One region of the Nocardia sp. NPDC060259 genome, then DNA from elsewhere that is predicted to be linked to it. Evidence: riboswitches for the same ligand, from Rfam matches in the RefSeq annotation. Region 1 holds a riboswitch; each other region holds the start of a gene.
What was found. Region 1 has a riboswitch for S-adenosylmethionine ahead of ACFWF2_RS03960 (AfsA-related hotdog domain-containing protein). Riboswitches for the same ligand answer to the same signal wherever they lie in the genome.

Region 1 (6,934 bases):
GAAGTCCGCGTGTTCGGGGTCGAAACGGATCTCCGCGCCGACCGACTGGGCGAACGCCATGAGCGAGGTGGGGGCGTCGGCATCGACCCTCGCGGCGACATCGAACAGCCGGCTGGTAGCCGCGACTTGGTGCGCGCCGCCGACCGGCCGTGCGAAATCCTCGGACATGGAACTCAACCCGTCCCAGCGGCCCGCTTCCTCCGCGACTCCGGCCAGCTTGCTTCGCTCAGCCCTCCGCAGATCACCCTTCAGGCAGTGCCACACGAGCTGGGCCACAACCTCAGGCCGGTACCGCGCGCCCAGCGACCGGTGCAACTCGACCAATGCCTTGTCCCGCCCCATGACCATGCGGGTGATCATCACAAACCCTCACGACGCGTAGCAACACCAATTCCACGGCGGATGGCAACGCTGCACCGGTTCTGGTTGCATCGACCACTATTGGTTGGCAGGATGGTTCGCACATGATGGACCGATTCGAGACAGCTCGGGACAGCCTGGATGGGCTGTCGGTAGGCGATGCGTTAGGAGCCCAGTTCTTCGTACCTGGGCGATCAGTTTCCGATCTTCTCGCCGGGCGGCCGCCCGCCGGTCCTTGGGAGTGGACCGATGACACCGAGATGGCGTGCTCGGTGTTCACCGAGGTGCGGGAACGAGGGCGTATCGAGCGGGATGCGCTGGCGGCCACCTTTGCCGATCGGTGCGAGCCGTATCGCGGGTACAGCGGTGGGACCGTTGTCGTGCTGCACCAGATTCGGGATGGGCGGCCGTGGGCTGAGGCTGCCGGGGCCTTGTTCGACGGCCAGGGCTCGTGGGGGAACGGTGCGGCGATGCGGGTGGCGCCGCTCGGGGCGTATTTCGCCGGGGAGTTCGATCGGGCCGCGGCGGAGGCGGCGTCGGCTGCCGAGGTGACACATCGGCATCCGGAGGCGATCGTAGGGGCGATGATTGTCGCGGTGGCTGCTAGCTGGGCGGCCATCAGCCGTGGAAAGGACTGTGCGCCACAGGAACTACTGGACGCGGTGGAGCCGTATCTGATCGACGGGCGGACGGCGAGTGGGGTGCGGCGCGCCAAGAAGCTCCTCGGGCGATCGGTGGCCGAAGCTTCCTATGAACTGGGTAATGGTGCGCAGGTCAGCGCGCAGGACACGGTGCCATTCACGCTGTGGGCGGCGGCGAGCTTCCTCGACGACTATCCCGCCGCGATCACCGCGTGTGTCGAGGCTGGTGGGGATGCGGACACCACCGCGGCGATAGTCGGCGGAATCGTGGCCGCGCGCACGGGAATCGGGACGCCGGGCGGTGTGCCGGAGGAATGGCTGGCAGCGCGGGAAGCGCTGCCGGCCTGGGTGACAGAGCGAGGGTGAGGGCGCCGGGGCCGACGCGTTCGGTCAGGGGCGGGTGTGGAACTCCTCGAAGGTCGGGGTGGGGAGTTTGAGCTGGGCGTGGATGTCGCCGCCGAGGCCGAAGTGGCCGATCGCGCCGCCGTAGTTCTGCTGATAGCTCTGCCAGAGGACGACCACGCTGATGATGCGGTTCGCGCCGGGGGTAGTCGGGTCGGGGAACGGGTTGGGGAGGGTGGCCCGGTAGGTGGCGGTGCCATCGGCGGCCGTGATGAAGACATTGGGGACACCGAGTGGGCCGGGGCGGGTGGGTGCGGCCGGATTCAGGTCGCCCGAGCGCAGGGACATGATCGTGTAGAGCGAATCGGGGATCAATCCACTGAGCTCGAAACGGAATTCGCCGTGCCGTTCGTCGTCGCTGACGGAGACCTCTACCGTGCCACGTGCTTCCAGCCAGCGGCCGAGCGTGACCGGCTCGGTGAGTTTGCGACCGTCCTCGGGGCGCAGATCAGGGATCGGCACCTCGTGGAAGGGATAGCTGGGTCGCACCACCTCCCCTGCGTTCGGGAACTGGTCCGGAGCGAAGACCATCGGGTAGTTGTGCGCGGGCAGTGGCAACGGGAGCGTGTGCAGGACCACGTTCGCGTCGTCCGCTGAAAGCTGCTCGGGCAGTTCACGAATCACCCGGTACGGCAGGTTCTCGCCGAACGCGGGCAGTGGGGTGTCGGCCGCGACGACGGCACGTCCCCATCGACGCGTCACCGTGCCGTCTGGGCCCGCTTCGTTGAGGAAACCGACGACGAGGAAATTGCCATCGGCGTCCACGATTTCACTGGGCGGATACAGCGGGCCCTGCGTGGTCGGCGTCAGGTCGTAGAGTCGTTTCACCATGCGGACACCACCTTTCGATCGTCGGCGATTTCGGTGCCGTTCGCGTCGCCGACCCGGTCACCGAGCCTGCGCCAGGCTGCGGTCGCGGCGGCAAGCAGGTGCGGGTCGTCGCCGCGGTGGAAGGGGTGCGCGACGATCCACAGGAACGGCAGGTCCGTGCTGTGATCGCCGTAACCCCAGGTGTCGTCGGGGCTGATGCCGTGTTCGCGGAGGTAGGCCACCACCGCTTCGCCTTTGGCCTCGCCGATCATCGGGCGGTGCACCTCGCCGGTCAGCACGCCATGTTCGTCGAGCACCGGTTCGGTGGCGATGATGTGATCGGCGCCCACCGCGTCCGCCACCGGGGCGATCGCCGGCGCGAACGACCCGGATAGCAGCACCGTGCGCACACCCGAATCATGATGTGCGCGCAGAGCTTCCAGGGTGTCGAGATAGAACGGCGCACCGTCGGCGGCGAAGGCGCCGAACCAGCGCTTCCCCGATTCCGCGAGCGCGGCGTACTCGACTCCGCGATAGACCCGGTAGTAGTGGCGGTTGATCTCCTCGCGCGGGGTTCCCGCCGCCGCGCGCTCCTTGATCTCGTCGGTGATGCGCGCGTACTCGCCGCCGTCGTCACCGTTCTCGGCGAGCCAGTGCCGCAGGAACGCGAACATGCTCTTGACGGTGATCAGTGTTTCGTCGACATCGAAGAACGCCGCGCCGGCGCCTGCTCGCCGCTCGCTCATGCCGACTCCGCCAGGTGCGCGGTGACAGCCTTGGCCGCCTTGGCCCGCTCGATCTGCGCGATGCGCTCGTTGGGCAGCGCGGTGAACTCGACGCGCGAGTCGGCCACGGTCTTGCCGAATTGGCGCACCTCGGTCTCGATGACGAACTGCAGCTTGCCAGGGTCGTCCACCGAGACCGGTGTGAGCCGGGCGTGCAGGGTCGCGGGCAGCGGGAACAGGAACGAGGTGAACCGCAGGTCCACGTTGTTCCACACGATGTAGAAGTGCTCCTGCGGCCTGCGCACGCCGTACTCGAGTTCGAACGCGGCCAGGAACAGCTGGCGCACCGCCTCGATCACCACGATGCCCTGCACGTGCTCGCCGGTCTGATGGTCGAGCAGCAGTTCGTTGTCGCTGTCGAGGCGCAGATCGGCGCGGAAGAGGTTCTCGGCTTCCCTGGTCAGCCCGGCCAGCAGCACATTGGAGTGCTGGTACTTGTGCACGTGATGGCGGCGGGCGGGCTCGGCGATCTCCCCGACCACCCGCAACCCGGCCCCCGCGGTCTGCGCGACATGGTCGAGGTAGTCGAGATCGTGCCGGGTGATGCCCTGCCCCAAGTGCACCGTCAACTCCCGATCGGCCAGGCGGCCGCTGCGCAACAGGGCGACGAGGCCCGACACGGTGTGCACCCGGTCGTCCGCGGAGATACCGAGAAACCGGTCGGCCACCACGACGAACGTGGTCGCCACCGTTTCCGGGGCACGGGTGGTGGAGTCGAGTTGGACAACAGACATGGATGAACCCTTCAGAAGGACGCTTATGGCGGGTGGGAACTCCCCCGCCATCCGGTCGTCACCCGGAGCACCCCGCCGCCGATGGAGGGTTGCCGCCCAGCAAGCCGGGGCTCGAAGCTGGAACTCGTGACCGTCGAACGAAAATTATTCGGCCGCAAACCTTTTGAACAGTGTTGCGACCACGCTGCGAAAAATCCGACCACAGGCGGAAGATCCCCTGGTCGACGATGCCTATGCTGTGCGTGACAGTCCGTCACACCCATCCCGGAGGCACCGTTGCCGAACAATCTCGAAGCCAGCATCGACATCGCCGCAGCGCCGGAGAAGGTGTGGTCGATCCTGGCCGACCTGCGCCGCATGCCCGAGCTCAGCCCGACCACGCTGAAGATGATCGCCGTCGGTGGGGTCCGCGACGGCGCCTACACCGTCAATCTGAACAAGGTCGGCTGGAAGGTGTACCCGACCACCTCGCGCATCGTGAGCTACGAGCCCAACAAGTCCATCGCGTTCCGGATGAACGAGAACCGCACGGTGTGGCGCTACGAGCTCGAACCGACCGCTACCGGCACCCGCGTTGTCGAGACCCGCACCGTCGACCCCGTCAAGGGCGTGCCCGCGTGGCTGCGCGGGACGATCAAGGTCGCCCTCGGCGGCGAGGAGAAGTTCGAGGCCGACCTGGTCGCGGGCATGCACGAAACCCTCAGCAAGGTCAAGGCTGTCGCGGAGCGCTGACCCGCACACACCTCGAGAGCCCGCCGGATCTTCCGGCGGGCTCTCGTCGTTTCGGGGTCACGGCAGGTCTTGCCTGATCTCCTCCAGAGCCTCCGCCGTGCGCGTGAGCAGAGCCGTCACCGTCGCGAGCTCCTCGGCGGTGAACCGGGCCGCGAGGTCACGCTCCACCGCGACCGCGTTCACGTCCCCCGCGGCGGTCACCTCCCGGCCTGCCTCGGTCAGCCGGGTCTCCAGCACGTTCTTGTGCCACTCGTGCGGCGTGCGCTCGACCAGGCCACGGTCCTGGAGGTTGGTCAGGACGGTGTTCATGGTCGGCGGCGTCACCCCCGCCAGTCTGGCCAGCGCCGCGGCGGAGATGCCGGGGTTCTCCGCGAGGTGCAGCAGGGCGCTGTACTGCGGGACCGTCAGCCCGGCCGGCTTCAGCGCGGCGGTCTTCGCCGCGATCAGGGCCTGCTCGGCGCGCTTGATATACGTGCCGAGCCTCTCGGCGGCGGGCATGGACGTCATGCGTGCATGGTATCCGCCCGTCATCACGTAATGCCCTTGACGATCATTAGAACTCTAATCTACATTTCTGCCCATCGTTTGATGTCTGGCATTACATCACTGAGAGGCTTCATCATGATCAGGTCCAGCGCCACCATCGCCATGGCCGTCGCCTGTCTGTCCGCGACGGCGTGCGGAACCGACGCCACGCCCACGTTTCGCACCGCCTTCGAGCTGCCCGGCAACGCTGTGTACCCCGAGGGCATCGCGCTTGACGCCCGCTCCGGTGACAGCTACGTCGGCTCGTTCGCCGACGGCACGGTCTATCGGGCGGCCGCGGGAGCCGAGCGCGCGGAAGTGTTCCTGCCCGCCGGCGCGGACGGCCGTAAGACCACCAACGGCGTGCGGGTCGACCGGGACGGCAGGCTGTGGGTGATCGATTCGGGTGTGGGAGTCGCGGTGTACGACATCGGCTCCCGCGCGCTGCTGGCCCGGTTCGAGGTGGCGGGCGCCGCTCCGCGTTTCGTCAACGATCTCGACTTCGGGGCCGACGGGAGCGCCTATCTGACCGACAGTGTCCGCAATGTCGTCTATCGGGTCACCCCGGACCAAGTGGCCACGGGCCGTGGCGAATTGGGGGTCGCTTACGACCTGGGTCCGGTGCTCGGACCGCGCGACGCGAAGACCTTCGAACTGAACGGCATCGTCGCCGATCCGGCAGGGACGTATCTGCTCGTCGTCGCGATGTCGGCGGGCGAGCTGTACCGGATCGACCTGACCGGCGCCGAGCCGATCCGCAAGGTCGCGCTGACCGGCGGCGACGTGCGCCACGGCGACGGCATGGAACTGCGCGACAACACCCTGTGGGTGGTCCACAACACCGAGAACACCATCAGCCGCTGGACCGTCAGCGACCGCGGCGACGCGGCGACGCGTGATCGCGAATTCCATGATCCCGCACTGAATATCCCCACGACGATGGTGCACTCGGGCGATCGGGCGCTGATCGTGTCGTCACAGTTCGACAAGGGCGGGCCGATGGGCGATGCGGGCGCGCCGGGAACGTTCGTGGTGTCGGCCGTCGACGGGTTCTGAGTCAGGCCTCGCCGACGAATTCCCTGAGGACGGCGACGAATTCGTCCGGCTGCTCGACCTGCGGCGAGTGGCCTGCGTGCTCGACGAGGTGGGTGCGCGCGCCCGCCGCGGCGTATCTGTCCAGGGTGGCCGCGCTGTCGTAGAGGAGGTCGTGTCTGCCGTGGACGGCCAGGACCGGCAGGTCGAGTGCGGCCACCCGCTCGTCGAGCGGGCGCGCGGCGAAGTCGTCGGCCCGTGCACCGACGGCGTAGGCGAGGCCGGCGGGGACGGCGGCGCGGAAATCGCGGACCATCGCGTCGGCAAGGCCGGGCGCGGAGTCGTAGCGGAAGCGAGGCGCGAACACGGTCCGGTTGGCCAGGCGGATCACCAGGCTTGGTGTCCAGCGCTGCGCCAGCCGCACCGTCCACGGGCGGACCACCCATTTGGCGGCGGTCGGGATGCTGGCGGCGTGGTAGTCCGGCGCCTGGCCGATCACCACCACGCGGGCCACCCGCGGCGACACCGCAGCCAGCTCGAGGGCGATCTCGGCGCCGAACGAATGTCCGACCACCGTGACCTGCGACAGGTCGAGCTCGCCGAGCAGTGCGAGGATCGGGGCGGTCCGGGCCGCGGCCGTGAAATCACCGGATTCCGCGCCTTGATCGCGGACATCCACCCTGATCACCCGGTAGTCGCCGGCCAGCCGTTCGGCGACCGCCGCGAACCAGTCGACCGAGCCGGGGATGCCGTGCACGAACACGATCACCGGGCCGGTGCGCGAGCCTTCGTCCAGAAACAGCACCTGTCCAGACTATCGAGTACGCACCAACGACCATACGGTAGCGTATGGGGATGCCGCAGGAGGAGAACGTGAGGTCGGCCGCGCGCAGGTTGACCGCCGACGACTGGG
Region 2 (6,934 bases), on a different contig from region 1:
CCAGCGCGATCGCGATCAGCACCCGCTGACGCTGCCCGCCGGACAGCTCGTGCGGATACTGCCGCGCGCGGATCTCCGGCCGGTCCAGCCCGACCTCTTCGAGCAGGTCCAGTGCCTGCAACCGGGCGCCGCGCCGATCCGCCAGGCGATGCACCAGCAGCGCTTCCGCGACCTGATCGCCCACCCGCAGGACAGGATTCAGCGACAGGCCCGGATCCTGGGGGACGAAGCCGACTCGCGCGCCGCGTAGTTGACGCAGCGCCTTCTCGTCCGTCGGATCGACCGGCTCGCCGGCGAATTCGACACTGCCCGAGACGATTCGCGCGGAATCACCGAGCAAGCCGATCACCGCGTGCGCCAAGGTGGACTTCCCCGAGCCGGATTCGCCGACCAGCGCCACCACCTCGCCGCGCTCGACCTCGATCGAGGCGCCGCGCAGGGCGTCGACCGGCCCTGAGCTCGATCGGTAGGCGATGTGCAGGTCAGCCACGCGTAGCAGCGGCCCTGTCTGGTCACGACCACGCAGGACACCCGCCGATCGCTCCGTTGTCGCCGACGACTCGGACCTCGACCGGCTTGGCGAGACATTCGCGTGGTCGGTGGCCTGTTCGCCGCCGGGTCCGGTCGACGATTCGTTCGCACTCATCGCTTCTCCGCCTTCCCCGCGAAACGACCGAGACGCTGTGCCGACAGCACGACGGCGACGATGACCAGACCCGGCAGGGTGGTCAGCCACCACGCCGACGCCAGGAAATTGCGGCCCTCCGAGATCAGCGAACCCCACTCGGGGGTGGGCGGTTTGGTGCCGTAGCCGAGGAAGCTCAGCGAGGACACCGCCAGCACCGCCATCCCGAATTCCACGGCGGCCAGCGCCAGGACCGGCTGAAACGAGTTCGGCAGGATGTGCCGGGCGAGAACCGTGTACCAGCGCACCCCCGACGCGTGTGCCGCTTCGACATACGGCGCGTGCCGCACCCGCAGCACCTCCGAACGCATGACCCTGGCGAAGTTCGCGATCAGCGAGATGCCCACGGCGAGAGCGACATTGCGGGTGCCGAAGCCGAGCGCGGTCACCAGTGCCAGTGAGAGCAGCAGTGCTGGGATCGACAGCAGGACGTCGACCACCCGCATGATCGTGGTGTCGACGATGCCGCCCGCCGCGCCGGACAGCAGCCCGAGCAGCGAGCCGACCACCAGTGCGATGCCGACCGCTGTCAGTGTCGCGGTCAGTGAGAGACCGGCGCCGTGCACCACCCGCGTGTAGAGATCGCGGCCGAGATTGTCGGTGCCGAACCAGTGCGCCGCGCTGGGAGCCTGGAACTTCTCCGCGGGCACGCCGGTCAGCGGGTCGCCGGGGGCGAAGACCGACGGCGCTACCGCCCATCCGATCGCGACGGCGAGCACCACGACCGCGACCAGCAGGCCCAGATGGGCCCGAACCCACCGTGCGATCTCGGTGGCCCGGACAGTACTGTCGTCTGCCACTTCGGGTCTTTCGGCGACCGATCCACGGCGCACGAGGAGGTCAACCATGGTCGTTCCCTTCGGTATCGATGGTGGTCCCGGCGGCGTCCTGAGGCCGCATGACCTCAGGCACCGTGCACCGCCTTCGCGGCGACATCGGCCTTCGTGTCCGGGAGTTCGGTGCTGTCACCGGGCCTGGTGTTCGTCTTCGCGCGCTGCCACCTGCTACCGGTGATCCGTGGATCGAGCAGGGGATACAGCAGATCGACCGTCAGATTCACGACGACGAAGATCAGCGCCGACAGCAGCACCACGCCCTGCACGACGGGGATGTCCTGGTTGAGCACGGAGGTCTGGGTCAGCCTGCCGACACCGGCGCGGGCGAACACCGATTCCACCACCACCGACCCGGCCAGCACGGTGCCAACCAGCACACCGGCGATGGTGAACGCGGGCACGCTGGCCAGCCGGGCGACGTGGCGCCGCTGCACCCACCACCGCGAGGCGCCCTTGGCGAGCGCGACCTCGGTGAACGGCTGCCGCCAGGTCTGTTCCAGCCCGGCGGCGAGTACCTGGGCGATCACCGCACCGATCGGCAGTGCCAGGGTGAGCGCGGGCAGCAGGGTCCCGCGCAGTCCCGTCCCGCCGAAGGCCGGAAACCAGTGCAGCCGAAACGAGAACAGCTGCAACAGGATCAGACCGGTCCAGAACGTCGGCACCGAAACAGCCAGCGGTGGTAGGGCACTGAGCGTATTGCGCAGCCACGGCCGCCGCGTGTAGGTGGCGGCGAACGCCAGTGCGGTGCCGCCGATCGCGGCGAACACCAGGGCTAGCAGCGCCAATCCGAGAGTCGGGGGCAGGGCGTCGCCGAGCGCTTCGGTCACGGGCTGACCGGTGCTGATGGACCGCCCGAGGTCACCGCTGACCGCATTGCCGAGCGCGGTCACATACTGCTCCCACAGCGGCTTGTCCAAGCCGTAGCGGGCCTGCAGTTCCGCGATCGCCACCTTGTCGACGACGGTGCCGGGCCCACCGCCGTCGGCGGCCATCGACACCGGATCCGCAGGCAGCAGGTAGAGCACGACGAAGGAGATGGTGAACGCCGCCCACAACACCCAGATCGCCTGCAGTATCCGGGAACCCACGTATCGGCTCATGATCAGCGCCCGCTCAGCCAGGTGTCGAAGAACTGCAGCCGGGCCGAGGCCTCGAACTTCAGATCCTGGGTGGTCGCGGCCGCGCCGATCGCCTGGGACAGCTCGACGGTGGGGATGTAGAGGCCGTTGTCGAGGATCTGCTGCTGCGCGGTCTTGATCAGCGTCGCCCGTGCGGCCGGATCATTGGCGGCCAGCTGCTTGTCCAGGGTCTCGTCCAGCGCCGGGATCGGTCCGCGGGCATTGAGGTTGCGACCGGTGATCGAGAAGGACGTGCGCAGGATGTCGCCGTCGGCGCGGGTGGAATTGCCGTAGGTGGCGTCGTAGTCCTTGGAGTTCATCTTGGCGGTCCACTCCGGCAGCGACACCAGGTCGAGTGTCAGGTCGACGCCCACCTGGCGAAGCTGCTGCTGCACCAGCTCCAGGATCGCCTGGTTGCCCGCGAACACCTGGCTGAACGTCACCGAGAAGCTCAGGCGCTCACCGTTCTTCGTGCGGATGCCGTCGGCGCCGGAAACCCAGCCTGCCTGGTCGAGAATCGACTTCGCCTTGGCCGGGTCGTGGGGAAGTTGTGCCGAGAGATCCGCGTACGCGGGTGTCGCCGAGGCAAGCGTCGAGGTCGCGACCTTGAACTGCGGGCCGAGCACGGTGTCGACGAGCTGCTTGCGGTCCAGCGCCGGCAGCAGTGCCTGGCGCACCGCCGGATCGCGCAGCGGGCCACGAGTCACGTTGGGGTGCAGGCCGAACGGCGTGCCGGGGTTGGACGTGGACAGCACCTGGCCGCCGACGGCCTCGATCTGCGGTGCGTCCTGGGGCAGCGCGTCACTGATCGCGTCGAGCTGACCGGAGACGAGACTGCCGGTGCGCACCCCGGATTCGGGGACGACGGTGAACTCGATCCGGTCCAGGTACGCCTCGCCCTGATGCCCGAATACCGCCGATCCCCAGTGGTATCCGGCCCGCTTCGCCAGCGTCACCGAGACGTCCTGCTTGTAGCCGGCGTAGGTGAACGGCCCGCTGCCGATATTGTCGCCTGCGCACCTGGCCTCGGCCGGTTTGGCATTGGTCGCCTTGGCGAGTATTCCGAGCTGTGGTGTGGAGGAGGCCTGCAGGAACTGCGCGTTGGGCTGGCTGAATTCCACTCGGGCGGTGAGCTTGTCGACCGCGGTCGTGCCGACGTAGTTGGTGAGGTAGCTCGTGCCGAGCGGCGCCTTCGCGCCACCGAGTTTCACGATCGCGTCGAAGGTGTCGCGCACCGAGTCCGCGGTGACCGGCGTGCCGTCGCTGAAGGTGACGCCGTCGGCGAGCGTGAACGTGAACACCTTCGCGTCGGAGCTGACCTCCCAGCTGGTGGCCAGCCACGGCGTGATCGCGCCGGTCTTCGGGTCCTGATCGGTGAGCGAGTCGACGATCTGACGGGCGACGTAGATGGACTGGTTCGAGCCCGCCTGCGCCGGATCCGAGCACGACGGCGCCTGCGACAGGCCGTAGCGCAGCGTGCCGCCGGGCTGGGGCGGACCGGCCTGCCCACCCGAGCCTGCGCTGTCGCTACCGCACGCGACCACGGAGGTGGCGACGGCGAGAACGCCGGCGACAGCGGCGAGACGATGACGGGGACCGATCACGGGGTGCACTTTCTTCCTTCCATCGAACCCGGCGGAAGCACCCACACCCGGGGAACGGGCGGGTTGCTGCGACGTCGTCGAGCCGGGTCTCTCGGTCGCTCTGGATGGTTGTGACCGGCCGCAGGGGCCGGTACCGAATCAGCATGTGGCACTGGCGGGATCCTTCACAACGGTAAGGATCAGCGTGAGCGCAGAGCTTGGAACGCGGGGCGTACTCGGGCACACTGTGCGACGCGCCGACGGCTCGGTGCCATTCACCTGCGCGGATTACGCCCGGTACGGGAGTAGCGTCGGATGTCTTCGCGTCCATGAGGAGTGCGCCGTGACCGAGCCGCGTCGTTTCACCACACTGACCACGCTGGCGGCCTGTGCCGCCGCGCTGCTACTGGCCGCGCCTACCGCGGCGGCGGCGCCCGAGGTAACCAGGGATGCGCCGGCGGCGCAGACGGCGGCTCCGGGCGACCTGCTCGGCGCGTATCAGACCGTCGTCGACACCCTCGAAGCGCTCGGCGTCCAGCCGTTCCTGTATCCGACGGTCGCCGCGAACTGCGCCGGTGACGACCTCGGCCTGATCCCCGCCGTCGCGGGTGCGGTCCCTGGCCCGTGGCCGGCGAATACCGTCCAGGTCCCCGGCCTCGACCTCACCGCCGTGAAGTCCGGCCAGACGATGTTCACCTTCCTGCCCTACGGCCTGTCGCCGGACACGGCCACCACCAAGACCTCCGGCATGCAGGTGGCCTGGCTCAACATCAGCACCGGCCGCGGTGGTCTGGCCTCGATGGGCTCGATCACCGACATCGTCCGCGCGATGGTCCCGCCCGAGGTACCCGTCGAACTGCGCCCCCTCGCCGAAACCGCCATCCGCGACTTCCTGTTCACCGCCATCCCCGTCGGCGGAGTGCGGGCGGTCCCCGTCGACACCGGCCACGGCACCGTCCTGGCCGCCGTCTTCGGCACCACCGACAACGCGGGCCGCTCCTGCTTCTTCTTCCCGACCGTCGGGATCACCGAAGTCCCCTGATCGTCTCAGTCCGCCCGCGCCGCTCGACGTTCTCGGCATGGACCTCTCCGCTGCCGTCGCCTGGCGAGGTCATGGGGCATGGCGGGCGGCCAGTCCCGATGCCAGATGACGTGGCCGCTCTCGCTGCCCCCGACTACACGGCCATGCGCGACTCACTCGAAACCACCCACCGGGACTTACCAGCCGTGCACCGCCACGCCGCGTGCCCGCAGCGCACCGACCACACTGCGCCACTCCTCGTTGTCCTGTGCCTTGAAACCGTTGAAGATCACCAGCTCGGTCAGCGCGGGCAGAGCGGCGATGACACCGACGTCACGATTCTGGATGCCCGAATCCAGTCTGAGGCGCTGTAGCCTGGTCAACCCCGCAAGCGGGGCGAGACTGGTGGCTTCGACCATCGAGTTGAGATCGAGATCTTCGAGTGCCGCACAGTAGGCGATCCCGTCCAGGTTCGTGATCGAGAAATGCCTGCCGAAGTGCCACCACCCGGGGTAGAGCTGATAGACCTCACGATCGCCGTCCAGACACAGGTCAGTCTCGTCGAGCAGCGCGAGTCGAAGGTTGCGGTCAGCCAGTTCGATAATCGCCATCAGCGAAGCGTACGGGCCCCGGAGCCTCGACCAGCATGGTCCCAGATCTCAGCAGGCGACGGGCGCAGGCTCTCCGCGAACCCGTCCGTCGAGCCACTGCAGTACCGCGGGGGCGCCCGCGACAGCCGCGGACAAATGCTCGACCGAGGGCACCCACAGCGTCTGCAACCGTACCCCCGCCGCGCACCAGCGGCGGTTGGTGTTGTTGATGGCGTCGACCGGAATCAACGGGTCGGTCGGCGAATGCCATTCGAACATAGGTATTTCCGGTACCCCGGCGTAGAGCTCCAGACTGTTCTGCTCCACCACCGACCGGGCGTCGGGGCTGTCGAAGATCGAGGAGTTGGTGACGTACTCGCGAGCGCTGCCGTTGGCGCCCATGGCGAGGATGGTGTTGGTGCAGCTGTTGGCCATTGCGTCACGAAGTGCGAGGCCACGCGGATTGAGATACGCGCTGATGGGCACCTGGTCCGGATACTCCCGCTCCAGACCGATCGCCGTCGCCATGGCCAGCCCGAAGGCCGGGTGCGGGTCAAAGCCCAGAGCCTGCGCCATCGTCACCAGGTTCACCGGGACGCCACCGATGGCCGCGCCCGCGAGCTCGAGCTCCGGTGCGTACGACGGCTGCAGCGCTGCCGCCCATGCGGTGGCCATGCCGCCACCGGAGTAGCCGGTCATCACCACTGGGCTGTGCTGCACGGCGAGTACGGGCAGCCGTTTCGCCGCCCGGATGCCATCCAAGACGATCTGGCCACCCAAACGCGCGGCTCCCATGGCGAACTCAGGTCCGAGATGATCCGGCAGTGCGACACTCCAACCCTGCTGCAGCACGACGTTCAAGATCGGCGTCGTCGCCACCAGATTCAGGTCGCTGTTGTACAGCATGTGCGATACCCCGCAGCCGGTGCCGAGCGCATTGATGAAGTGCTGATACGACAGCAACGGCCCGTCGGGCCGATGGCCGGCGGGGGTCAGGATCGTGGTAGTCGCCGCGATCGGCGCACCGTGCGAATCGGTGGACCGGTACTTGACCAATGTGACGGTGGCGCCGGGGAAGAGGGGCAGCGGCGGCTGCGCCCG
Region 3 (6,934 bases), on a different contig from region 1:
GGCCTGCCGATCGAGATCGACTGAGGTCGGCCGCGCGCGATGTGCGTCAACCGGGCAGAAGGGCCCCTGTGCGAGGTTCCGGCGCGGGCGTAGTTTGGGGCGGTGAGTGAAGTGCGACGAACCCCGGCCGAGCTGGTGGTCCCCGATGATCTGAGCGGGATCACCGCCGAGCAGTACCGGGAATCGATGCGGCACTATCCGGCCGGAGTCACCGTGGTGACCATCGGCGCCGAGACCGGCCCGGTGGGCTTCACGGCGACGTCGTTCGCCTCGCTCTCCCTGGAACCACCCCTGGTGTCGTTCAACATCGCCCACACCTCGTCGAGCATCGACGCACTGCGCGCCGCCGACTCGGTCGTCATCCACTTCCTCGGCGAACACCAGCACCACCTCGCCCACCGCTTCTCCCGCACCGCCGCCGACCGCTTCACCGACCGCTCCCTGTGGACCACCCTCGACACCGGCGAACCGGTCCTGCACGGCACCCCCCTCTGGCTCCGCACCACCCTCCACCAACTCATCGACATCGGCGACCACACCCTCGCGGTCGGCCTGGTCACCCGAGTCCACGACCAAACCCACGAATCCCCCACCGCCGCCCCCCTCCTCTACTACAACGGCAAATACCACCGCCCCACCGCCCTCGACACCTGATCGGGTGGGGCGGCGGGCGACGGCGAGAACTCAGCCGATGAGGCAGGGGGCGGCGCCTGCGGGGGAAGCGGCGGTGAGGGGGCGGGTTTCGGGGGTGGGGTTCCAGAGGCCTTCGGTGGTGGTGTAGGTCCAGGTTGGGCCGGATTCGGTGAGGGTGGCGATGGCCGTGATCAGGCGGTCTACGTCGGTGGTGGTGGTGCCGAGGCCGATGCTGGCGCGGAGGGCGGCGTCGAGGCCGAGGCGGGTGAGGAGGGGGTGGGCGCAGAAGCGGCCGTCACGGATGCCGATGGCGTGTTCGGCGGAGAGGTAGGCGGCGACCTGGCCGGGGGCGTAGCCGGCGACGGTGAAGGCGACGATGCCGACGCAGTCGGGGCTGTCGGACCAGATGCGGACGATGTCCACGCCGGGAATCGCGGCCAAACCGTCGCGCAGACGGTCGGCCAGGAAGCGTTCGTTGGCAACGAGTTCGGTGGGATCGATGGCGGCCAGCGCGTCACAGGCGGCGGCGATCGCGGCCGCGCCGAGCACATTCGGCGAGCCCGCCTCGTGCCGCTGCGGCGCCGCGGCCCACTCGACCTGTTCCACACCGACTTCGCGCACCGCGCCACCACCGGCCAGGTACGGCTCGCCCGCGTCGAGCCAGTCCCGCCTGCCGACCAGCACACCGGCGCCGAACGGCGCGTACAGCTTGTGCCCGGAGAAGGCGAGATAGTCGATCCCGTTCTCACGCAGCGAAATCCGGCGATGCGGGGCCAACTGCGCCGCGTCGACGAGAATCCGCGCGCCGCACAAGTGGGCGATGGTGGCCAGCCGCTCCAGCGGCAGCACCTCACCGGTGACATTGGACGCCCCGGTCACCGCGAGCAATGCGGCGGGCTTGCTGCACAATTCGGCGACGACCCGCCGGATCGTCTCCTCGACGGTGTCGGCCGCCCGCACGACCCGACGACCGTGCGCGGTCCACGGCAGGAAGTTCGCGTGATGCTCGATATCGAGCACGACGGTCTCGCCGGGCACGCAGCCTGCCAGCAGGTTCAGCGAATCGGTGGTGTTGCGGGTGAACACGACGACCTGGTCGTCACACGCGTCGACGAACCGGGCGACGGCGCCACGCGAGGCCTCGTAGCACTCGGTGGAGATCCGCGAGGCGTAGCCCGCGCCGCGGTGCACGCTGGCGTAGTACGGCAGCAGCTGCGAGATCCGGTCGGTGACCTGCCGCAACGCGGGCGCGCTCGCCGCGTAGTCGAAGTTGGCGTAGGTGCTTGTGCCGCCCTGCACGAGCGGAACCTGCAGGTCGGCGCCGGACACGGCGGCCAGGGCACAGGTGGGGTCGATTACTGCGGTCATGACGAAATCCCGTCGGCTCAGGGACTCGTTCCCGAAAAGGGTGCTGCGAGTCCGCGCTTGCCGCGCCCACTGCGGACGGCGGCCTGGTCGTCACCCGGAGCACCCCACCGCGGAGGAGGGTTGCCGACCAGCTAGCCGGGGCTTGTCGCTGGTACTCGTGACCTGTTGACGAGAGTGACAGACGATCCAGGGAGCTGTCAACCACCACCATCGGCACGCCCGAACCGACAGGAATCGCCGACGCCGGGTCGCCACGCAACTAGCATCCGACGAAGGCGACGGCTACGCCGACGACTCGGCAGATCAACGTGGCGCTGCGGGTGGGTTCTGATGTCAAACCGGTACACAAGGGGTGAACTTTGCCCGCGATGGACGCCGTACGATCGAGTGAACCGAAATCAGTCCATGCCTTCGATCGGAAGAACACCATGTCACACGCCCTGAGCTCCACACCGGCGGACGTGAACGCCGATCTAGCAGACGAATTCGTCCACCTTGCTCGGTTGGCGATGGCAGGCCGCGAACAGGACGTCACCATGTTCGTCCGCCGCGCCGCGCGCCGGCATCGCACCGACTGCCCCGAGCTCGCCGAGGCCCTGATCGGACTGCTCAGACAGAACCCGACGCGGGCCAATCCGCTACGCGCCGAACTCGATACGCCGATCCCCGTCGACGGCGACAGCCGCCTGCCGCTGCTGCGGGTCGTGCCGCCCGGCGCCACCGCGGAGGTGCCGATCCTGCCCGCCGAGACCTACCGGGTGCTCACCCAGATCGTCGACGAACGCAAGCAGGCCGACCGTCTCGCCGCCGCCGACCTCACCCCGGCGCGCAGCCTGCTCTTCGTCGGTCCGCCCGGCGTCGGAAAGACCATGGCCGCGGCCTGGCTCGCCCATCAGCTGGAGTTGCCGCTGGTGGTGCTCGACCTGGCCACGATCATGAGCAGCCTGCTCGGCAAGACCGGCACCAACCTGCGCCACGCCATCGACTACGCCAAGCAACGACCCTGCGTGCTGCTGCTCGACGAACTCGACGCGATCGCCAAGCGCCGCGACGACGACCGCGATGTGGGCGAGCTGAAACGCCTGGTCACGGTGCTGCTGCAGCAGATCGACGACTGGCCGTCGGGCGCCGGTCTGGTGATCGGCGCGACCAACCACGCCGAGCTCCTCGACCCGGCCGTGTGGCGGCGCTTCGACGTCACCGTCGGCTTCGAGCTGCCGGAGACGACGCAGCGCGGTGAGGCGATCCGCCGCTTCGCAGGCCAACCGCTACCCGATGCCGCCGTCGACGCCGTCGCCATCGCGTCGAAAGGCTTGTCGTTCAACGATATCGAGCGCACGATGCTGCGGTTGCGGCGTCGTTGCGTGCTCGATGACCAGCCGCTGCCGGACTTGATGGCCGAGCATTCCGCGCGTCTGGTAGCTGAACTTTCGCGGACCGATCGGTTACAGCTGGCACAGACCCTGGTCGGCATGTCAGGCTTGTCTCAGCGCCAGATCAGCGCGCTGACGGGGGTGTCGCGCGATACCCTCCGTGGCTTCACGCACCGACGGCAATAACGTGCTCGCTGGGGGGATTTCGGGTGGCCGGACCGCGATTTCTGATCGGCTTCGGTGAGCGGCTGACCGCGCCGATCGCCCCCGGCAGAGGCGGTGATTCGCCGCAGCCGCCGTATACGGTCGCGCAGGCGCGGGTCCGGCTCGCGCCGATGGTGCGCGCGGCGAGCGAGAGCGCGGTGGCGCTGCCCAGGGTCGCCTGCCCGGACGACGAGACCGTCACCGCGGTCACTCTGCATCCGCAGTATGTGTCCACAAGCGGTTATCCCACCAGGCTTCTCGCGTCGATGGAGTTCGACCCGCTGGGCAGCAGGCCGGTGACGGTCGTACCGGACGGCCATGCGCCGCGAGCCAGCACGCTGCTGTTTCTCGCGACGACCCGCGCCAACCTGCGGCTGCTCGCCACTCGCATCTGCGCCGAGACTCCGTTGCGCGCCGCCGAACACGGCATCGTCAGCTTGGCCGAGTTCCGCCTCAACTCCTCCGCCGATCGGCTGAGACTGACTGCCGCCCAGCCGGATTCGGAGACCGTGGCCGAGCTGGTCCTGCACTCCGGCCGTGACATCGCCCTGCAGGGCCTGCTCGACTACTCCCGCGATCTGGATCTCGACGTCGCGATCGACCGCAGACTCGACAACGGCGGTCTCGCCTTCGTCCCGGTCACCGGCACCCACGCGGCCGTCGCCGCGCTGGCAGGCTATTCGTTCACCAGGGTGATCCGCCGCATGCCACGAATGCGGACCCAGCTCGGCCGCGATACCCGCTCCACCGCAACACTTTCGCGCTTCCGCCCTGACCTGCCGACCGCCGAGCCGACCGACCGCGAGCTCACCATCGCCGTGTTCGACGGCGGGTTGCCCGCGCGCACCCCACTGACCCGCTGGGTCGACGCGCACACTTTCGCCGACAGCGCGGCGTCGCATCGCAATTACCTCGACCACGGCCACCGGGTCACCTCGGCACTGCTGTTCGGCAGCGTCGACCCCGCGCATCCGGTGCCGGTGCCCTACGGCTACATCGACCACTACCAGGTGCTCGACGAGGACACCGACGACGACCAGTGCGAGCTGTACGCGGCCATCGACCGCATCGACAGCGTCCTGCGCCAGCGCAAATACGAGTTCGTCAATGTCAGCATCGGCCCCGAACTGCCGATCGAGGATGACGAAGTGCACGCGTGGACCGCGTTCTGGGACGACTACCTCAGCGACGGCACCACCCTGGCCACCATCGCCGTCGGCAACAACGGGGAGGCTGATCGGCCCAGTGGCAATGCGCGCGTGCAGGTTCCGGCCGACAGCGTCAACGCGCTGGCGATCGGATCGTCGGATCGCAGTGGCGCGCTGTGGAATCGGGCGCCGTATTCGGCGATCGGGCCCGGTCGTGCGCCCGGCACGGTGAAACCCGATCTGCTCGCGTTCGGCGGCAGCGACGACGAACCGTTCCATGTCGTCGGCCCGGACGGCACGGCGATCCCCGATTCCGGGACCAGCTTCGCCGCGCCGATGGCCCTGCGCGCCGCGTTGGGCGCGCGCACCCTGTTCGGCCCGAAGCTGGGCGCGCTCGACCTGAAGGCCCTGCTCGTGCACACCGCCGAACGGCGAAGCAGCTCACCGGATTCCGATTCCGGACACGGCCGCATCGCCGCGACCCTGGCCCAGCTGGTGCTGTGCGGCGACGGCGAGGCGCGGGTCCTGTACCAGGGCGAACTGACCCCGGCGAAGTACCTGCGCGCCCAGATCCCGCTGCCCGCCGCACTGCCTGCGGGCATGGTGCGGATCAGGGCGACGCTGGTCTACGCGACACCGGTCGACCCCGCCGACCCTGGCAGCTACACCCGCAGCGGCCTCGACGTCACCTTCCGTCCGCACGACGAGAAGTTCGCCGAACCGACCAGGATCCATCCGGATTCGGCCCCGTTCTTCCGCGCCACCGACCTCGACTCCGAGTCCGTCCTTCGCCGCACCGCGCACAAGTGGGACACGGTGCTGCACGCCGAGCGCAGCAAACGGGTCAACAGCCTGCGCAATCCGGTGTTCGACATCCACCACACCGCGCGCGGGTCGAGCCATGCCGCCACTGCGGCGCGGCCGATCCGGTACTCGATGGTGATCACGGTGCGCCACGCCAAGGTCGACGATCTATACGAGCGGGTGCTCAGCGCGTACGTCACCCAGCTGGAGGCCTTGCGCCCGACCGTGGACATTCCGCTCGATGTCTGAGTTCCCTGCCGAGATCTTCGTCGACCCGATCGCGGCACGACGGCTGAGCTGCCAGAGCGTGTACCGGCTGCAACACCTCGGCGCACGGAAGTTCCCCTGGCAGGAGGAGACGTTCACCGAGATCCTGCTCGGGCACCTGACCGGCGTCGATTACCGCATCGACGCGGCCTGCCCCGATTGCGTTCCACCCCAGCGCTGTTCGACGTGGGGTTCCGCGACGCGCGCACCGGCGGGCTCGCGGCTGCTGACCCGGTCCGAGGAGGGCGGCGACCGATCCCGCGCCAGGCGTGGGGTCCGGCTGCTCACCCGGCCCGAGGAGGGCGGCAACCGGGCACGCGGTAGACGCGGCGTAGGCGCCGACTTCATCTACTGCGTGCAGGATCCCTCGGGCGCGCGCGAGGTACGGCTGCTCGTCCAGGCCAAGCGGGCCAGGCGCGGTCAGCCGATCAAAGCGGCAGCGCTACCCGCCGCGCAGCGGGCCGATCTACTCGACGCCGCAACACATTTCGGTGCGACGGCCTACTACTTGTTCTACGCCGAGTCGGTGTCGGCGCACGTCGGGCAGGTGACCCGCTGCGCGGAACACACCAGCCCGTCCGACACCTCGATCGTGATCGTGCCCGCCCAGGTCTTGCGCCGCGTGTTCGACGAGGAAGGCGCGGGCTCGATCGCGGCGGCCGCGGTGTTCGAACAGGGCCGCACGCTGCTGTGCTTGGACGGCTGCACGCCCGAACCCGGGCTGTCCGCATTCGATCGTGCGCTCGAATTCGTGCGGGACGACAACCCCGCTTATCGGCCGGTCGACATCGCCGGCGGTCCGGCACGCAGCAGCTGGGCGTATGCCACGGGAGCCCATGCCGCGGAAGTGGCCACCAGCCCACCACCTCGACCCGCAACCCCCGACATCCCCACCGTCACCGTCCTCGGCAAACGCGCCAAACCCCCGCGCCGACCCCCGTCCGGCCGGGTGACCCGCGGTGGGCACCACGTGCGCGAAGGCGAGATCCTGTGGGTCGACCTGGGTGACTGGGTACCGGTCGAATCACCGGAACGCGCCGGATACGGCTGGTACCCGGGCATCACCGCGGACCGCCTGCGCGATTCCGCACGGAGGTACTGGCGACTCGCGGTCGGCCGCGCTGTCGACGTCCGATA
Region 4 (6,934 bases), on a different contig from region 1:
ATCGACGTTGTCGGTGCCGCTGGCCGCGTCGAACCGGGCGATCGGGCAGGGTCGGCTGGTACCGGGGGCTGATCCAATTCGGGTGCGTGGGTGAGGATCGCGGTTTCCAGGGCGCCGAGGGCAGGCCCGGGGAGTACGCCGAATTCGGTGTCCAGGTAGGTGCGGACCCGGCGCAGGGTGGCGAGGGCGTCGAGTTGGCGGCCGAGGCGGTATTGGGTGAGGGCCAGGAGGCGGGCGGCGTTTTCGCGGTCGGGGTGGTCGGCGACGTGCGAGTGGAGGAGGGCGAAGGCCTCGTCGGGGTGGCCGAGGGCCAGGGCCGCCTCGGCGCGGCGTTCGACGGCGAGGCGGCGGAGTTCGTGGAGGCGGGCGGCTTCCGGGATGACCCAGTGGGTCGTCGCGAAGGGGGCGTACGGCTCGCCGTGCCAGCACGCGAGTGCGTCGCCGAGAACGCGATAGCGCTGGGCGGGGTCGGGGTCGCCGTCGGCGAGCAGGCGCTCGAACTGCCAGGCGTCGACCGCGGATCGGTCGAGGCGCAGGGCGTAGCCGGGGGCCTCGGAGATCAGGACGGTGGCGGGTGCGCGGGGCGGGCGGCCGGGTTCGATCGCGCGGCGCAGGTAGGAGATGTGGGCCTGGAGGGCGCCGAGGGCTTTGGGTGGCGGATCGCCTGCCCACAGGTCGTCGATCAGCCGGTCGGTCGACACCACGTCGCCGCCCGCGAGGACCAGGCGGGCCAGGAGCGCGCGCTGACGCGGTCCACCCAGATCGGCGGGCCGCTCCCCCACCTCGACCCGCAGCGGGCCGAGTACTTCGATGCGTACGGCGGGCATGCCGCCGTACGGTCCTTCGTCTTCGATACGGTCAATTTACCTGGCGATACGCACCCCCGCGACGCCGATCGCCACACCTTGGGCGACCGTGCCGGGGATGATCCACCAGCCCTCGGCGCCCGGCAGTACCCCGGGCAGCATCGCCGACACCGTCATCGCCAGGGTGCCCGCGATGATCAGCACGCCCGACCACCGGCCGAACACCGCGGCGGGCCGGATCAGCGCGTACACCGCGAGCAGGACGAATCCGAGCAGCAGCGCCAGCGACAAGGGCGCGAGCACCGGGGCCGAGGCGTCGGCGATCTCGGTCGCGGCGTGATGATCGAGCAGGCTGGTGACGTAGACCTCGTGGTAGGCGCCGATCGGGATGACCACCGCCAGCCCGGCGAACAACAACCCGTGCGCGAAGGTGAGCATCTTGCCCGCCCAGTCCGCGCCCGGTCGGCGGATGGCACGGACCAGCGCGGGTAGGCCGACCGCCATCAGCACCGCGCCGACGGCGAAGGTGAGATGCGCGGCTTCCCAGGTCGCCGCGTGCTCGGCGGATTCGGAGTGCTCGAGCGGGTGCATGAGGTTGCCCGCTGCCCACAGCGCCGCGCCGACGGCCAGGACTCCGGCCCGCACCCGCTCACGACTTCCCGCCGGGGCGGGGCTGGACGCACGGTCGGCGGGGTGCGGCGCCGAGGTGGTGTTGTTGTGCTCATCGGCAATCTCGATAGTCATGAGCCGAGCGTGACCGCCAGCGATTGGCTGCCACTTGCGAACGAATTGCGGTTGCCTCGAAACCGTCGGCACGTCGAACGACCGGCGGTGGCGCGACAACAGGCGAGCCCCGCACGCCGGAAAGGCATGCGGGGCTCGGCGATCCGGTACTCAGACCGCGATCGGCACCCGGGCGGCGTGCTCGTCGCCTTCGATCAGGTTCTCCGGCTTGTCCCTGATCATCACCGCGATCACCACCGCGGCGACGAGGAAGAAGCCGGCGCCGACATAGAACGCCACGTCGTAGCTGTGGATCGAGGCCCGCTCGACGAGGTGGTCGACGGTCGGATTGTCGGTCGCGTAGTTCTTCGCCGCCTGCACCGAGATCGTGGTGAGCAATGCGGTGCCGACCGCGCCGCCGACCTGCTGGGCGGCATTGAGCAGAGCACTGGCCACGCCGGAGTCGTCGGCGTCGACCTGATGCAGCGCGACGGCCTGCATGCCGACGAACAACGGCCCCATACCGAGCGCGATCAGCAGCTGGGCGGGCAGCACGCTCAGCGCGTACCCGTCGCCGTAGCCGAGCTGGGCCAGCCACAGCAGACCCACGGTGCCGAGCAGCGCGCCGACCACCATCAGCGGACGCGGGCCGAGCTTGGGCATCAGCGCGCTGGTGACTCCCGCCGAGATCGCGATGCCGACCGGGAACGGCAGGAACGCGACGCCCGCTTTCAGCGGCGAGTAGCCGAGGGTGTTCTGGTAGTAGAAGCTCAGGAACAGGAACATCGCGAACATGGCGATCGGGATGAACAGCGCGGCCAGCAGCGCGCCACCCCGGTTGATCTCCCCCGGAATGCGCAGCGGCAGCAGCGGATTCGCCGAGCGCGCCTCGATGACGACGAAGGCGATCAGCAGCGCGGCGCCCGCCCCGAGCAGGCCGAGGGTGCTCGCGGCCAGCCAGCCGTGTTCGGCGGCGCGGCTGAATCCGTAGACGATCGACACCAGCCCGAGCGTCACGGTGACGGCGCCGGGCAGGTCGTAACCGCCGACCCGCGGCACCGGCACATCGCGCACGATGACCGCCAGCGCGCCGAGCAGCGCGACGATCGCGACCGGCGTGTTCATCAGCAGGGTCCAGCGCCACGACACGTACTCGGTGAGCGCGCCACCGACGATCAACCCGAACGCGACACCGCCCGCCGAGATCCCGGCGAACACCGCGAACGCGCGCGCCCGCTCCTTGACATCGGTGAACGTCACCGACAACAGCGACAGTGCCGATGGCGCGAGCAACGCCGCGAACGCGCCCTGCAAGCCACGCCCGAGGAACAGCTGCAACCCGTCCTGGGCGAGCCCGGCCAGCGCCGACGCGGCGGCGAACCCGACCAGGCCGATCAGGAAGATGCGCCTGCGGCCGAGGTAGTCGGCCATCCTCCCGCCCAGCAGCAGCAGGCCGCCGAAGATCAGGGTGTAGGCGGTGAGCGCCCACTGTTTGTCGCCCTCGCTGATGCCGAGGTCTTTCTGGGCGAACGGGAGCGCGATCGTGACGACGGTGGCGTCGAGGATCACCATCAACTGCGCGGAGGCGAGGACAGCCAGCGCCCACCATCGCATCGAACTCTGTTGTGCCTCAGTTTGTTTCGCGTCTATCTCGATGCCGGTCACCACGGACTCCTAGTCACTCGAAGGCTGGCCTAATCCTGGCACCACGAGACAATTGGCGTCAAGAGCAAAATGTCTGACTGCGCCACTTGACGTGAAAAGACAGACAAATCAGGCCGGACGGTAATCTGGAGGGATGCTGGACTCGACCACTCCGATCGGCGCGGACCGGGCGACCGAACCGGCAGGCCCCACCGCGGCCGACCGCGTGCCGGCGGGCCTGCGTGAACGCAAGAAGCTCCAGACCAAGGCGGCGATCATCGAGGTCGGGCTGCGACTGTGTGAAACACAGGGCTTCGACGCGACGACGGTCGAGCAGATCGCCGCGGGCGCCGATGTCTCCCCGCGCACGGTCAACCGCTACTTCCCGCTCAAGGAAGACATCGTGCTCGCGCCGATCGACGAGTTCGGCAGCACCGTCGCCGTCGCACTCGCCGGGCAACCGCGCACCGGCAACGAACTCAAGGCGCTGTGTGACGCCTACCTGCAGGTCGTCGATACCGAGGCCGAGGCCGACGGCATCCGGTTCCTGCGCCAGTTCCAGCAGATGCAGCGGATCATGCGGACCAGCCAGGCCGTGAACGCGCGCGCCCTCGAATACGCGGAGAAGAAGAACGTCTCGGTCTGCGCGCAACTCGCCGAGCGGATGGCGACCACGCCGGACGACTTCTCGGTCCGGGTGGTGGCCGGCACCTGGCAGATGTTGTGCCACCTCTCGCTCGCCGCCATCGAGGACGAGCTGCTCGGCTCGACGCCGGAAGCCGCCGCCGGGGTGACCAAGGCCGCCATCCTGCGCGCCTACCACGAGCTTCGCCGCGTCTGCGGTGCGCACGCCGACGGCGACACGCCAGGGGTCGGCACACCGTCGGCGGAGTGATCCAGGCGACGAAACCGGGGGAAGTTTCCGCGCTGACACGATGGCCGGTTAACATGACGGCAAGGTCATGAGTACCAGCGCCAAGCCCCGGCTCGCTGGTCGGCAACCCTCCAGCTGCGGTGGGGTGCTCCGGGTGATGACCGGGCTCTCGAAGGTCGAGAGCAAGCGCGCATTGCAGGAGGCCCCCATGTGTTGTTGTCCGTCGATCCGACCCAGCTGACGCGAGACACCGGCAAACAATCCTGGAGCAATTCATGACCGACTCTGCCCTGCCCGAGAACTGGTCCTTCGAGACCAAGCAGATCCACGCGGGCCAGGCCCCCGACGCGAGCACCAACGCGCGGGCACTGCCGATCTACCAGACCACCTCCTACACCTTCCGCGACACCGACCACGCCGCCGCGCTGTTCGGTCTCGCCGAACCGGGCAACATCTACACCCGGATCATGAACCCCACCCAGGACGCGGTCGAGCAGCGCATCGCCGCGCTCGAGGGTGGCGTCGCGGCGCTGCTGCTGGCCTCCGGCCAGGCCGCCGAGACCTACGCGATCCTGAACCTGGCCAGCGCCGGTGACCACATCGTGTCGAGCCCGCACCTCTACGGCGGCACGTACAACCTGTTCCACTACTCGCTGCCCAAGCTCGGCATCGAGGTCTCCTTCGTCGAGGATCCCGACGACCTGGCGCAGTGGCAGGCCGCCATCCGGCCCAACACCAAGGCCTTCTACGGCGAGACCATCGCCAACCCGAGCAGCGCGGTGTTCGACATCCCCGGCATCGCCGAGGTGGCGCACAAGGCCGGTATCCCGCTGATCGTCGACAACACCGTCGCGACCCCGTACCTGATCCAGCCGCTGGCCAACGGCGCCGACATCGTCGTGCACTCGGCCACGAAGTACCTGGGCGGGCACGGCGCCGCGGTCGCGGGCGCGATCGTCGACGGCGGCACCTTCGACTGGACCGTGCGCGACGCCGACGGCAACGCGCGCTTCCCCGGTTTCACCGAGCCCGATCCCAGCTATCACGGCGCGGTGTTCGCCGACCTTGGCGCGCCCGCCTTCGCGCTGAAGGCCCGCGTGCAGCTGCTGCGAGATCTGGGTGCCGCGGTGTCGCCGTTCAACGCGTTCCTCATCGCCCAGGGCATCGAGACGCTGAGCCTGCGGGTCGAACGGCACGTGTCCAACGCCGGGGCCGTGGCGAAGTTCGTCGCCGAGCAGCCGGGCGTCGAGGCCGTGTACTACGCGGGGCTCGAGACCTCGCCCTGGTACGCGCGGGCCAAGCAGCTCGCACCCAAGGGCGCGGGCGCGATCGTCGCGTTCGAGCTGCGCGGCGGTGTCGACGCGGGCAAGAAGTTCGTGGACGCGTTAAGCCTGCACAGCCATGTCGCTAACATCGGTGATGTGCGTTCTCTCGTGATTCACCCGGCATCGACCACGCACTCGCAGTTGACGCCCGAAGAGCAACTGGCCTCCGGCGTCACTCCGGGGCTGGTCCGGCTCGCCGTCGGCATCGAGGGAATCGACGACATCCTGGCCGATCTGCGCGCAGGTTTCGCGGCGGCGACGACGTGACTGTGAGCACCGAATCGCCGATCGCCCGTCCCGCAACCGGTGTGGCCCTGCTGCCACCGCCGGACGGGCGACTCGGCGTGGTCGCCATCGGGGACGTCGCGCTGGAGAACGGCGCCGTGCTCCCCGATGTGCGGCTGGCGGTGCAACGCTGGGGCGAGCTCTCGCCCACGCTCGACAATGTGGTGCTCGTCGAACACGCGCTGACCGGTGACTCGCATGTCATCGCCAGCGCGGACAACGCGCAGCCCGGCTGGTGGGAGGGCATGGTCGGGCCCGGCGCGCCGATCGACACCGACGAATGGTGTGTGATCGCGACCAACGTGCTCGGCGGCTGCAAGGGCAGCACCGGCCCGTCCTCGCTCGCGCCCGACGGCACGCCGTGGGGCTCGCGCTTTCCCGATCTGACCATCCGTGACCAGGTGACCGCGGAGGCGCAGCTGCTCGAGCTGCTCGGGATCGAGCGGCTGGGCGCCGTCGTCGGCGGGTCGATGGGCGGCATGCGAGTGCTGGAGTGGATCGTCGGGCAGCCCGAGCGGGTCGCGGCCGCGCTCGTGCTGGCCGTCGGCGCCCGCGCCACCGCCGATCAGATCGGCACCCAGACCACCCAGATGGCCGTCATCACCGCCGACCCGGATTGGCAGGGCGGGGACTATCACGGCACCGGTCGCGCCCCGATGACCGGCATGGGCCTGGCCCGGCGCATCGCGCACCTGACCTACCGCACCGACGGCGAGCTCGACCACCGCTTCACCAATCGGCCCCAGGGCGACGAGGATCCGTGGACGGGCGGCCGCTACGCGGTGCAGAGCTACCTCGAGCACCAGGCCGAGAAGCTCTGTCAGCGATTCGATCCGGCCACCTATGTACTGCTCAGCGAGGCCATGAACCGGCACGACGTGGGTCGCGGCCGTGGCGGGATCGCCGCCGCGCTGGCCTCGACCCCGGTCCCGTGCGTGGTGGGCGGTGTCGACTCCGATCGGCTCTACCCCCTGCACACCCAGGCCGAGCTGGCCGAGGGGCTGCCCGGCTGCGCCGGTCTCGAGATCGTGCACTCGCGCGACGGGCACGACGGCTTCCTGACCGAGGCCGCCGCGGTGTCGAAGCTGCTCACCGAGACGATGCGCCTGGCCCGCGAGAGCCGCTGACTCAGTCTCTCGCCGTACCTGTCAGCAGGGTGACGATCGAGCGGACGTATTCCTGGAGCCGTTCGCGCGGATACTCCTGCGGCTCGTTGACCGCCAGCCTGCCGAGCATCTCGGCGACGGTGAGGGTCGAGTTCGCGAGCAGGCCCGCGT

Region 2: another riboswitch for S-adenosylmethionine. It lies ahead of ACFWF2_RS29270 (ABC transporter substrate-binding protein); the one in region 1 lies ahead of ACFWF2_RS03960 (AfsA-related hotdog domain-containing protein).
Region 3: another riboswitch for S-adenosylmethionine. It lies ahead of ACFWF2_RS17280 (aminotransferase class V-fold PLP-dependent enzyme); the one in region 1 lies ahead of ACFWF2_RS03960 (AfsA-related hotdog domain-containing protein).
Region 4: another riboswitch for S-adenosylmethionine. It lies ahead of ACFWF2_RS01590 (bifunctional o-acetylhomoserine/o-acetylserine sulfhydrylase); the one in region 1 lies ahead of ACFWF2_RS03960 (AfsA-related hotdog domain-containing protein).

The regions. Positions count from the first base shown of each region.
Region 1 covers NZ_JBHXAY010000005.1:69,256-76,189, reverse strand. The annotation lists gene ACFWF2_RS03980 (hypothetical protein) at 1-360, opposite strand, end outside; gene ACFWF2_RS03975 (ADP-ribosylglycohydrolase family protein) at 465-1,367, shown strand; gene ACFWF2_RS03970 (hypothetical protein) at 1,392-2,234, opposite strand; gene ACFWF2_RS03965 (HAD family hydrolase) at 2,228-2,959, opposite strand; gene ACFWF2_RS03960 (AfsA-related hotdog domain-containing protein) at 2,956-3,732, opposite strand; SAM riboswitch class IV at 3,747-3,864, opposite strand; gene ACFWF2_RS03955 (SRPBCC family protein) at 4,009-4,464, shown strand; gene ACFWF2_RS03950 (MarR family winged helix-turn-helix transcriptional regulator) at 4,522-4,971, opposite strand; gene ACFWF2_RS03945 (SMP-30/gluconolactonase/LRE family protein) at 5,086-6,045, shown strand; gene ACFWF2_RS03940 (alpha/beta fold hydrolase) at 6,047-6,826, opposite strand; gene ACFWF2_RS03935 (TetR/AcrR family transcriptional regulator) at 6,877-6,934, shown strand, end outside.
Region 2 covers NZ_JBHXAY010000120.1:6,717-13,650, reverse strand. The annotation lists gene ACFWF2_RS29285 (dipeptide ABC transporter ATP-binding protein) at 1-646, opposite strand, end outside; gene ACFWF2_RS29280 (ABC transporter permease) at 643-1,533, opposite strand; gene ACFWF2_RS29275 (ABC transporter permease) at 1,590-2,621, opposite strand; gene ACFWF2_RS29270 (ABC transporter substrate-binding protein) at 2,624-4,243, opposite strand; SAM riboswitch class I at 4,260-4,354, opposite strand; gene ACFWF2_RS29265 (hypothetical protein) at 4,566-5,264, shown strand; gene ACFWF2_RS29260 (DUF6892 domain-containing protein) at 5,441-5,854, opposite strand; gene ACFWF2_RS29255 (lipase family protein) at 5,903-6,934, opposite strand, start outside.
Region 3 covers NZ_JBHXAY010000041.1:46,995-53,928, reverse strand. The annotation lists gene ACFWF2_RS17290 (YbaK/EbsC family protein) at 1-24, shown strand, start outside; gene ACFWF2_RS17285 (flavin reductase family protein) at 187-654, shown strand; gene ACFWF2_RS17280 (aminotransferase class V-fold PLP-dependent enzyme) at 685-2,001, opposite strand; SAM riboswitch class IV at 2,050-2,164, opposite strand; gene ACFWF2_RS17275 (AAA family ATPase) at 2,430-3,560, shown strand; gene ACFWF2_RS17270 (S8 family peptidase) at 3,584-5,779, shown strand; gene ACFWF2_RS17265 (hypothetical protein) at 5,772-6,934, shown strand, end outside.
Region 4 covers NZ_JBHXAY010000002.1:89,119-96,052, forward strand. The annotation lists gene ACFWF2_RS01570 (BTAD domain-containing putative transcriptional regulator) at 1-827, opposite strand, end outside; gene ACFWF2_RS01575 (hypothetical protein) at 864-1,550, opposite strand; gene ACFWF2_RS01580 (MFS transporter) at 1,701-3,194, opposite strand; gene ACFWF2_RS01585 (TetR family transcriptional regulator) at 3,328-4,068, shown strand; SAM riboswitch class IV at 4,132-4,242, shown strand; gene ACFWF2_RS01590 (bifunctional o-acetylhomoserine/o-acetylserine sulfhydrylase) at 4,323-5,639, shown strand; gene ACFWF2_RS01595 (homoserine O-acetyltransferase) at 5,636-6,784, shown strand; gene ACFWF2_RS01600 (TetR/AcrR family transcriptional regulator) at 6,786-6,934, opposite strand, start outside.